2 linked regions of the Candidatus Vesicomyosocius sp. SY067_SCS001 genome follow. The protein of the gene in region 1 interacts with the protein of each later gene in a pairwise test. Links are inferred from orthologs where the notes say so. Each region holds a gene or a part of one and is shown in the gene's direction. Other genes may lie near its edges.

The links. The genes of interacting proteins can lie anywhere in the genome.
Region 2: the proteins of acpP (region 1) and HUW60_RS03850 interact in binary tests that used the Escherichia coli proteins (3 or more experiments, as listed by UniProt). The link is inferred for Candidatus Vesicomyosocius sp. SY067_SCS001 from one-to-one orthologs.

The regions. Positions count from the first base shown.
Region 1 is NZ_CP054877.1:547,492-553,664, forward strand. The notes cover bases 1,424-4,138. They hold acpP (acyl carrier protein), read left to right. Parts: upstream 1,424-2,526; coding sequence 2,527-2,751; downstream 2,752-4,138. Other genes in these bases: parE (DNA topoisomerase IV subunit B), read left to right, coding at 1,424-1,733; queC (7-cyano-7-deazaguanine synthase QueC), read left to right, coding at 1,726-2,418; fabF (beta-ketoacyl-ACP synthase II), read left to right, coding at 2,831-4,072; HUW60_RS02620 (hypothetical protein), read right to left, coding at 4,089-4,138. Outside these bases: more of parE, read left to right, coding at 1-1,423; more of HUW60_RS02620, read right to left, coding at 4,139-4,301; HUW60_RS02625 (M3 family metallopeptidase), read right to left, coding at 4,294-6,173. UniProt on the Escherichia coli protein: Carrier of the growing fatty acid chain in fatty acid biosynthesis.
Region 2 is NZ_CP054877.1:804,994-809,755, forward strand. Bases 34-3,025 are described here. They hold HUW60_RS03850 (alpha/beta fold hydrolase), read left to right. Parts: upstream 34-1,156; coding sequence 1,157-1,894; downstream 1,895-3,025. Other genes in these bases: HUW60_RS03845 (aminotransferase class I/II-fold pyridoxal phosphate-dependent enzyme), read left to right, coding at 70-1,170; purE (5-(carboxyamino)imidazole ribonucleotide mutase), read left to right, coding at 1,909-2,397; HUW60_RS03860 (5-(carboxyamino)imidazole ribonucleotide synthase), read left to right, coding at 2,401-3,025. In the rest of the region: more of HUW60_RS03860, read left to right, coding at 3,026-3,489; HUW60_RS03865 (glutaredoxin domain-containing protein), read right to left, coding at 3,497-3,871; bifunctional methylenetetrahydrofolate dehydrogenase/methenyltetrahydrofolate cyclohydrolase FolD, read right to left, coding at 3,868-4,701; kdsB (3-deoxy-manno-octulosonate cytidylyltransferase), read right to left, coding at 4,704-4,762. UniProt on the Escherichia coli protein: The physiological role of BioH is to remove the methyl group introduced by BioC when the pimeloyl moiety is complete. It allows to synthesize pimeloyl-ACP via the fatty acid synthetic pathway through the hydrolysis of the ester bonds of pimeloyl-ACP esters.

The DNA.
Region 1 (6,173 bases):
CTTCAAAAATTAACGTTGTTTTATATAAAAATAATTCATTATCTGTTGAGGATAATGGTCGAGGTATACCTGTAGATATTCACCCTAAAGAAGGTAAATCAGGTGTTGAGGTAATCTTAACAAAACTTTATGCAGGTGGGAAATTTTCAAATGACTTATACCAATTTTCAGGAGGATTACACGGCGTTGGTATTTCAGTGGTTAACGCCCTATCTACTTTAGTAGAGGTTTGGATTAAAAGAGACGCTAAAGAACATCACATAACTTTTTCAAATGGTTCTAAAAAAACAGAACTTAAAGTAACTCGTAAGGTCAATAAGCATAACACAGGCACTATCATTAAATTTACACCTGATGCGCGATTTTTTGACAATATTAAATTCTCCGCAACTAAACTACATAATAATCTACGTTCTAAAGCAGTTTTATGCCCAGATTTAGAGATTAATTTTTATAATGAAATAAACAAAAAAACAAATAAATGGATTTATAAGAAAGGCTTAAAAGATTATCTATCCAGGTCTTTAGATGGCTTAGATTATCTACCAACAAATCCTTTTGTTGTTAATTATAAAACTAATGAACAACAACTTAATTGTTCAATTGCATGGACACAGTATAACACTAATATTATAGCTGAAAGCTACGTTAATCTTATCCCAACAATTAGTGGAGGTACACATGTTACTGGATTAAGATCAGGACTTACCGAAGCTTTAAAAGAATTTTGCGAATTTAGAAATTTAATACCAAAAAATATTAAACTCACTCCTGATGATGTTTGGCAAAAAATTTCTTATGTGTTATCCGTTAAGATAATGGATCCACAATTTTCTGGACAAACTAAAAAAAGACTCGCTTCTAGAGAATGTATTAGTTTTGTTGCAAATATAGTTAAAGACTCTTTTAGTATTTGGTTAAATCAACACACTAGTATTGCAAAAGAAATCGCTCAACTAGCTATTATCAATGCGCAAATAAAACTTAAAACTAACAAAAAAGTTATTCGTAAAAAAATAGTTAGTGGTCCTACCCTGCCTGGAAAATTATCAGACTGTATCAGCACTGACCTCAATCAAACAGAGATATTTCTAGTTGAAGGTGATTCTGCAGGTGGTTCTGCTAAGCAAGCAAGAAATAAAGAATACCAAGCTATTTTACCCTTGCGCGGTAAAATTTTAAATACTTGGGAAATTGATTCTGAACAAGTACTCGCTAGTAAAGAGATCCATGACATTAGCATTGCAATTGGTCTTGAACCTAATAGTGAAAATTTATCTAATTTAAGATATGGTAAAATTTGTATTCTTGCCGATGCAGATTCAGATGGTGCACATATCGCTACATTAATTTGTACTTTATTTGTAAAACATTTTCCAAAACTTGTTCAAGATGGTCATATTTTTGTTGCAATGCCCCCCTTATATCGTATAAATGCAGGAAAAAAAGTTTACTACGCCCTTAATAATAATGAACGAGACACCATTATTAGGAAGGTAGAAAACGAAAATAAACGTGTTAAAATTCAAATTCAACGGTTTAAGGGTTTGGGTGAAATGAATCCTTCTCAACTAAGAGAAACTACTATGCTGTCCCATACTAGACATTTAATCCAACTTACATCAAATAACCCGTTACAAGTTTTTAAAACTATGGATATGTTGTTAAGTAAAAAACGCGCAGCTGATCGAAAAAAGTGGTTGGAAGAAAATGGGAATTTAGCTAATGCTTAATACTAAACATAAAATCAAAGCAATTATTCTTTTATCTGGTGGATTAGATTCCACTACTACTTTAGCCATTGCTAAATCAAAAAAATTTAAATGCTATAGTCTAAGTTTTGATTATGGTCAAAAACAAAAATCAGAGTTACAATCAGCTAAAAAAATCGCTAAAATATTTATAACTTCTGAACACAAAGTGGTAAAAATATCATTATCTGGTATTAGTAAATCTGCTCTAACTAATGATAATATTGATGTACCAAGATTCTCTCAAAACAATAAAATCCCAATTACTTATGTACCTGCCCGCAATACTATTTTTTTATCTTATGCACTAGCATGGTCAGAAGTATTAAATTGTCAACATATATTTATTGGTGTTAATGAACTAGATTACTCAGGTTATCCTGATTGTAGAGAATCTTATATTAAGGCATTCGAAATAATGGCTAATCTTGCTACCAAACAAGGTATTGAAGGACAAAAATTAACCATTCATGCCCCACTAATTCATTTAAACAAAGCACAAATTATAAAAAAAGGACTTTCCTTAGGTGTTGATTATACACTTACAACAACGTGTTATCAAGCAGATAAAAATGGAAAAGCCTGTGGTATTTGTGATGCTTGTGAATATAGAAGATTAGGCTTTAAAGAGGCAAGAGTGCCAGATCAAACTAGATATCAAATTTAGCATTATTTGTATAGAACATTCTAATGAAAAATTTTGTAATTTAGTCTTGTATACTTCTTTTTTGACGATAAAATAATAATTTTTTGTAAATAGTTAAGGAAATGACAAATGAGTATTGAACAAAGAGTAAAAAAAGTTGTAGCTGAACAATTGGATGTAAGCGGGGATGTTGATAACAATGCCTCTTTTGTTGATGATTTAGGCGCAGATTCTTTAGATACTGTTGAATTAGTCATGTCTCTTGAAGATGAATTCGAATGTGAAATTCCTGATGATCAAGCAGAAAATATTACTAATGTTCAACAAGCAATTGATTACGTTAGTAATTTATAATTCTATTTATCAAACTTAACAAGTAAGGCGCTTATTTCTTTGAAATAAGCGCCTTACTATATTTTCCAACAAAAATAATATGAGTAAAAGAAGAGTTGTTATTACAGGTATGGGTATAATTTGTCCAGTTGGTTTAAGTGTTAGTGAATCTTGGGATAATATCCTCAAAGGCTACTCTGGTATTGCTTCGCTTACTAACATTAGTACCAAAGGTCAATCAGTTACTTTTGGTGGCTCAGTTAAAAATTTTAAAGTCACTGACTATCTAAGACCTAAAGATGCTAAAAAAATGGACACCTTTATTCACTATGGCATGGCTGCTAGCATTCAAGCTATTGAAGACAGTGGTATTGAAGTTACTGAGAAAAATGCTTGTCGTATTGGTGTTGCTATTGGAGCTGGTATTGGTGGGCTCGGCACAATTGAAAAAACCGCAGATTTATTTAGAGAAAAAGGTGCAGGACGTATTTCACCTTTTTTTGTTCCTTCTTCGATTATTAATATGATTTCTGGTAATCTATCTATTAAATATGGCTTAAAAGGACCTAATTTTGCCATTACTACTGCTTGCACTACAGGTACTCATAATATTGGTAATGCTTCTCGTTTAATTGAATATAATGATGCTGATGTGATGATTGCTGGTGGTGCTGAAATGTCAACTACCAATTGTGGGTTGGGGGGGTTTGCTGCAGCACGTGCATTATCTACTCGCAATGATGATCCAATAAGTGCTTCACGACCATGGGATAAAGACAGAGATGGTTTTGTACTTGGTGATGGTGCAGGTGTTATAGTATTGGAAGAGTTTGAACACGCGAAGGCTCGTGGAGCAAAAATCTATGCACAAGTATCGGGTTATGGTATGAGTGGAGATGCTTATCATATAACACTACCTTCAAAAGGTGGAGAAGGTGCGGCTAGATGTATGCAAAATGCTATGAAAAACTCAGGTATTAATATTGATGAAATTAATTATATTAACGCACATGGAACTTCCACATTAGTGGGTGATCAAGCAGAAACAGATGCTGTTAAATTAGCCTTTAGAGAGCAACACGCTTATAATATTGTAATAAGCTCAACCAAATCAATGACTGGACACTTATTAGGTGCTTCTGGGGGTATTGAAGCTATCTTTACCACACTCGCAATTCAAGACCAAGTGGTACCACCAACCATTAACATTATTAATCAAGATCCAAATTGTGATTTAGATTATTGCGCTAACGAAGCAAGAGAAATGACAATTAACCATGCTATTTCTAATTCATTCGGATTTGGAGGTACTAATGGTTCAATTGTATTGAGCAGAATTTAATACCTTTTATAATTGATTATTTTATGGTTGAATCAACAACTTTAATTTTATTAGCATCAGCTATTAACTCCTCAACAAACTCATAAATTGCAATTGCACCATTCTGTACACTACTAAGTGCAACCCTTTTATTCATAACTAAAGACCAGCTTTCCTCAGTTGCAACAAACTTTACAGCCCCGCCAATCAATGCCAAAATAATAATAATACTGAGAATAAATTTAATCATGTTTCTCCTTAGTTGTATGAATAATACCATTTGCTTTTAATAGGGCATTAATTAAGGGTTTTTCACCCCTGAACTTTATATATTGTTGCATAAAATCTAGGCTACCTCCTATCTGTAAAATATTATACAAGAAATCTTTAGAAGCATCAGAGCCAATACCACCTTTCTTTTGCACATAATAATAAGCATCAGCCGCCAAAACTTCTGCCCATTTATAACTAAAATATCCTGCTGCATAGCCACCATTGAAAATATGTTCAAAAGTATTTAAAAAACGATTTTCATTTATCATTGACATTAGAGATGTTTTTCTTTGAACTTGTTTTAATATAGTGTAACTATCTCTAGTAGATATGTGTGTTTTAAGATCCCACAATGCAAACTCACACTGTCGTAACATATTCAATGCTGAATTAAAGTTTTTAGAAGCAATAAGTTTGTTATACAATTCATCAGGTAAAGACTTTCTAGTTTTATAATGACTTGATATAAGAGAAATCACTTGTTTTTCAAATACATAAAACTCCATATACTGACTAGGTAGTTCAATTCCATCCCACGGTACACCAGATATCCCACTAGCACAAGGGTACTTAACTTTTGTTAACAGATGATGTAACACATGTCCAAATTCATGGAATAGAGTAATAATTTCATCAAATTCAAATAAAACTGGCTTATCTTTAATAGGAGAGGTAAAGTTACAAACCACAAAAGCAACTGGTTTTTGATTATTAATCAAAGGCTGATAATCTGCCATCCACGCACCAGAACGCTTGTTTTCTCTAGCATATAAATCAAGATAAATTCTACCAATAATCCCACTTTTATTGTTAACATCTAAAACTTTAACATCAGCATGGTAGCTATTTTGTTGTATTTGCTTAATTTTAATTTGATACAAATTTTCAATAGTTAAAAATAATCCTTTTAATACGCTATTCTCTGGAAAGTATGGTATTAAATCAGATTTGTTGAATCCAAATTTTTGTTCTTTAAGTTTTTCACTATAAAATTTTAAATCCCAAGGCTTTAAATCAATACCTGAAAAAACCTTTAATTCTTTCAATTCTAATTGTGCTTGAGATTTAGAATATTCTACCAAGTCAGATAAAAACTGAACTACTTCATCGACAGTGTTAACCATTTTAGATGTAATCGATAATTGTGCATAATGCTCAAACCCTAAAATATTAGCCATTTCAGAACGTAATAATAAAATCTCATCCATAATTGGCTTGTTATTATAATTAGTTGCAGTAATACCCAAATTTGATGCCCTTGATATGTAGGCTATATAGACCTCTTTTCTTAAGCTTCTATTATCTAAATAAGTCATAACATCCATATAAACAGGAGTTTGTAGGCTTAACTCATAACCCTTATCTATTTTAATTTTTGCCAGTTCATTATCACTATAACCTTTTAACTCATGTTTACCAACAATTTTTTTCCACTCATTGGTAGACTTTAAAATATTTTTAGAAAATTCATTACTAAGCAAGCTAAGTTTTTCTTTGATAACTTTAAACCTATCTGCATTTTTACCTTCTAACTCAACACCTGAAAGTTCAAAACCTTTTATGACATTTTTAATAATATGTTGCTGTTGTTTGTTAAGATTTACTCCTCTAAGTGATTTGTAAGCTTGATATAAATCTTTGTTAGTAGACACATCAGAATAAAAATTAGTGATAATTGGTAGTGTTTCTTCATATTCTTGATTAAATTCATCACTAAACATCACTGCATTTAAATGCGAATTAACACTGGTGTGCTTTTCCAGTTCAAATTTTATTTGGTCAATAGGCATAACCACACTCTCCCAATTGGTACCAAAGCTTGCTTTTTTTACTACCTTAAGCCCATTTC
Region 2 (4,762 bases), 260 kb from region 1 along the record:
GTCTAAATAATAGTAAGAGTTTGATTATATTGTATCATCAATACTACCTATAAACTATAAAATAAATTCATGGACTTCTCACAAGATCTATCAAATCTTAAGCAAAATTATCTTTATCGTACAAGAAAAATATCTAAAAATACTCAAATTAATATTAATGGAAAATCATTGATAAATTTTTGCTCAAATGACTATCTATCGCTTGCTAGCCATCCACAAGTTAAAGAGGCATTTAAACAAGGAATTGATAAATTTGGTGTTGGCGCTAGCGCATCACACTTGATTAGCGGCCATACAGCGGCACATCAAGCGTTAGAAGAAGCATTAGCTAATTATACAGGACAAGAAAAAGCCTTGTTATTCTCAACTGGTTATATGGCGAATATTGGAGTATTTTCTGCACTTAAGGATAAACTTGATTGGGTATTGCAAGATAAATTTAACCATGCTTCACTCATTGATGCAAATCATTTAATCGGTTTACCACTTCAACGATATTTACATAATAATCTTAAATCATTAAAGAAAAAAATAAATAAGCAAACTGGACAAGGATTAATTGTAACTGATAATGTATTTAGTATGGACGGTGATCAGGCTAACATTAAAGGTATTGAAAAAATTGTAGAAAAAACTGATACATTCTTGATGCAAGATGATGCACATGGATTTGGTGTATTTAAGCCAATTATTCCAAAAAATTCAATTTACATGGCAACACTAGGTAAAGCTGTAGGTACTATGGGGGCTTTTGTAGCTGGCAATGAGGATTTAATTGATTTTTTAATCCAAAAATCACGCCCTTATATTTATACAACAGCAATTGTACCTGCTTTATGTAGTGCCACACTAAAAAGCTTAGAACTAATTAAAGAAGGTGAACAAAATACTAAATTATTAGCTAATATTCATTATTTCCAAAATCTTTCTAAAGCACTAAACCTACCCATTAAAGCATCTAATAGTGCTATACAGCCACTAATTTTAGGTAATAATAAAAAATCAATTAACATCTCAAAAAAGTTATTCAGTACAGGCTTTCATATCAGTGCCATTCGCCCACCAACTGTACCAAAAAACACAACTCGTTTAAGAATAACACTAAATGCCGACCATACACAAAACCAAATTAAAGAACTTCTTATCCAACTTAAATATGTTATACAGTAACACAGAAGGTTTTGGGGTTGATTTAGTATTACTTCATGGTTGGGGATTTAATTCAGAAATATTTAATAGTTTATTTTATAATTATAAAAATCAATACCGCATCACACTTATTGATTTACCTGGACATGGTAAAAGTACTAATATTTATGGTGGACTTAATGAATGGAGTGATGAAATTATCAAAATTTTACCAAGAAATCCTATTCTATTAGGATGGTCTTTAGGTGGATTACTTGCCATTAATATTGCTAGTAAAATAACTGTATCAAGCCTTATTCTTATTGCATCAACGCCAAATTTTATCCAAACAAATAATTGGGAATTTGGCATAGATAAGAATAATTTTAAGCAATTTTCAAATGCTCTACAACTAAATTTATCTAAAGGTTTAAAACGCTTTATTAGTTTGCAAACCAAAAATAAATCAAAACTTAAAGCATTAAATAAAGTTATTGAACAATACTCAACAACAACACAAGCACTTAATCAGGGATTGGAAATATTACTTAACACAAACCTAAATAATAAATTTAAAAAACTATCTATACCAATAGAAGTAGTACTGGGAAAATATGATACCTTGGTGCCAATTAAAATTAGCCATTGGTACAATCAAAATCACATAAAAACTTGTATCTTAAACACTGGACATTTGCCTTTTCTACATCATGATTTTGTCCTACCATCAACACTTAAAGTTAAGTATAATTCAAGTAATACTTAACTTTGGAGAAATTGATGAGTGTACTAGTGGGTGTTATTATGGGATCAAAATCAGATTGGATAACCATGAAAAACACAGTAACCATACTCAAAGAACTTAATATTCCATACGAGGTTAAAGTGATTTCTGCACATCGAACACCGGATTTAATGTTCGACTATGCATCAAACGCACTTGAACGTGGGCTTAAAGTGATTATTGCAGGTGCAGGTGGTGCTGCGCATTTACCAGGCATGGTAGCTAGCAAAACTATTGTTCCAGTATTAGGTGTACCTATTCAATCATGTGCACTTAATGGTCAAGATTCTTTATTATCTATTTCTCAAATGCCTGCTGGTATCCCTGTTGGTACATTAGCTATTGGTAAAAATGGTGCTAAAAATGCAGGTATTTTAGCTGCACAAATTATTGGCAATGAAAACCAAGCTATTAGAAGTATAGTAACTAATTTTAGAGCTAAACAAACTCAGGATATTTTAGACAATCCTAATCCACAAGAATAACAGATGAAAGTTGGTATATTAGGCGCAGGCCAATTGGGTAGAATGCTAGCTATTTCTGGCTATCCATTAAATCACCAATTTGGTTTTTCCGGTAAAACTCATGATGAACCATCCTCTTTATTAGGGCATATGTTTGCACACGAAGATAATATAAATAATATTAACTCTTTAATAGAGTTTTCTGATGTTATTACTTATGAAAGTGAAAATACTAAAGTTGAAATTGTTAAAAAAATTAATAAAAAAGTCCCTGTTCACCCTAATGAAAAATCCTTATTTATTACACAACATCGTGGTCGAGAAAAAGCTTTATTCGATCAGCTAAATATTCCTTGTGCACCCTATCAAATAGTAAATTCTGAATCAGATTTAAAAGCAGCGGTTAAAACTATTGGTTTACCAGCAATTTTAAAAACTGTAACCGATGGTTATGATGGTAAGGGTCAATTCCTCCTCCATAAAGCTAAACAAATTACTAAAGCCTGGGAAAGCATGAATGATGTAGAATCAATTCTAGAAGGGGTTATTAATTTTAAACGTGAGCTTTCTTTAATTGCTGTACGTGGCATTGATAATAGCCATAAATACTACCCAATGGTTGAAAATAAACATCATGAAGGCATTTTAAGATTAACCATTGCACCTGCTCAGAATATTAACGAAAAAATTCAAAAAACAGCACAGCATTACATGCAAACTTTACTCGATGAAATGGATTACATTGGTGTGCTTACTATTGAGTTATTTGAAACTAAAAATGGGTTAATAGTTAATGAAATGGCACCAAGAGTACACAATTCTGGACATTGGAGTATTGAAGGTACTAACACTTCGCAATTTGAAAATCACATCCGTGCAATCACTGGCATGCCACTTGGTGACACAACACCAACACATCCATTTTGTGCAATGATTAATATTATTAGCAAACTTGGAGATATTAATACTGTACTAAAAATGCCAAATACACATTTACATCTATATGATAAACCTGAACGCAAAAATCGAAAACTAGGTCATGCCAATATCACCGCTAATTCTCAAGCTAAGCTAAATGAGAGTATTACAAAATTAAAAAACTTTTTACCTTAATAAAATATTATCCAAAATTCTTATTTAAGTAGATACTAATCTCATTAGATTCAAACATCCACTGAACTTCATTGCCATTAGTAATTTTTAAACAGGGTACTTGAACTTTACCAGTTTCTCGCTGTATTTCATCTCTAAATTTACTGCCAATAGTTTGAGCATTACGCGTAATAATATGTAAATTTAATCGCTTAATTATTCGGCGAGTTTTGATACAAAATGGACAACCAAAAAACTGATACAACTCAATATTAATTGTTTCTTCATCTACTTTGTGTTGTTGTTCGCTAGTACGTTTAACCTTACTAACTGGAACCATCCAACTAATAAAAGCGATAATAGCACCTAAACCATTTCTAAATCCTTTTAATAAAAATCTCATATTCTTGCCTCATATGCGGTTAATGTATTTTTTAATAATGTAGCAATAGTCATTGGTCCAACACCACCTGGCACTGGAGCAATCCAACTAGCAACTTTCCTAACAGATTCAAAATCAACATCTCCAACCAAGCAACCATTGTCCAATCGATTAATACCTACATCAATCACAATAGCACCAGGTTTAATCCAATCACTCTGAATCATCTTAGGAATACCAACTGCAACAACAACGATATCTGCTTGCATTAATTTGCAAGATAGATTTTTAGTTTTGCTATTACAGATAGTAACCGTTGCTTTAGCATTTAATAACTCACACGCCATCGGACGACCAACAATATTAGATGCACCCACTACTACACAATTTTTACCCACCAAATCTACTCCAATAGATTCAAACATCAACATCACTCCTTTTGGCGTACATGGATGTAAGAAAGGTTTATTCTGCATTAATTTACCAATATTTTCACTATGAAACCCATCTACATCCTTTTTAGGAGAAATAGCTTCAATTACTAAATTAACATCTAAATGCTTTGGTAGTGGCAATTGCACTAAAATACCATCAATTTTATCATCATGATTTAAACGATCAATTTCAAATAATAATTCTTCTTGGGAAATATTATCAAATCTATTAATTATTTCTAAATAAAAACCAACTTCTTTACAAGCATTCTCTTTATTACGAATATAAACCTCTGAAGCATCATCATCACCAACTAAAATAACTGCCAACCCTGGCTTTCTATCAAGCATATCAACCTTTAATTTAATACTTGCTTGTAAATTTTGTGCAATTTTTTTACCATTAATAACATTCATATTCAACCTAACTCTTTTCTTACCTCATCCAAATCACGTTGTATATCAACACCGTGTCCAA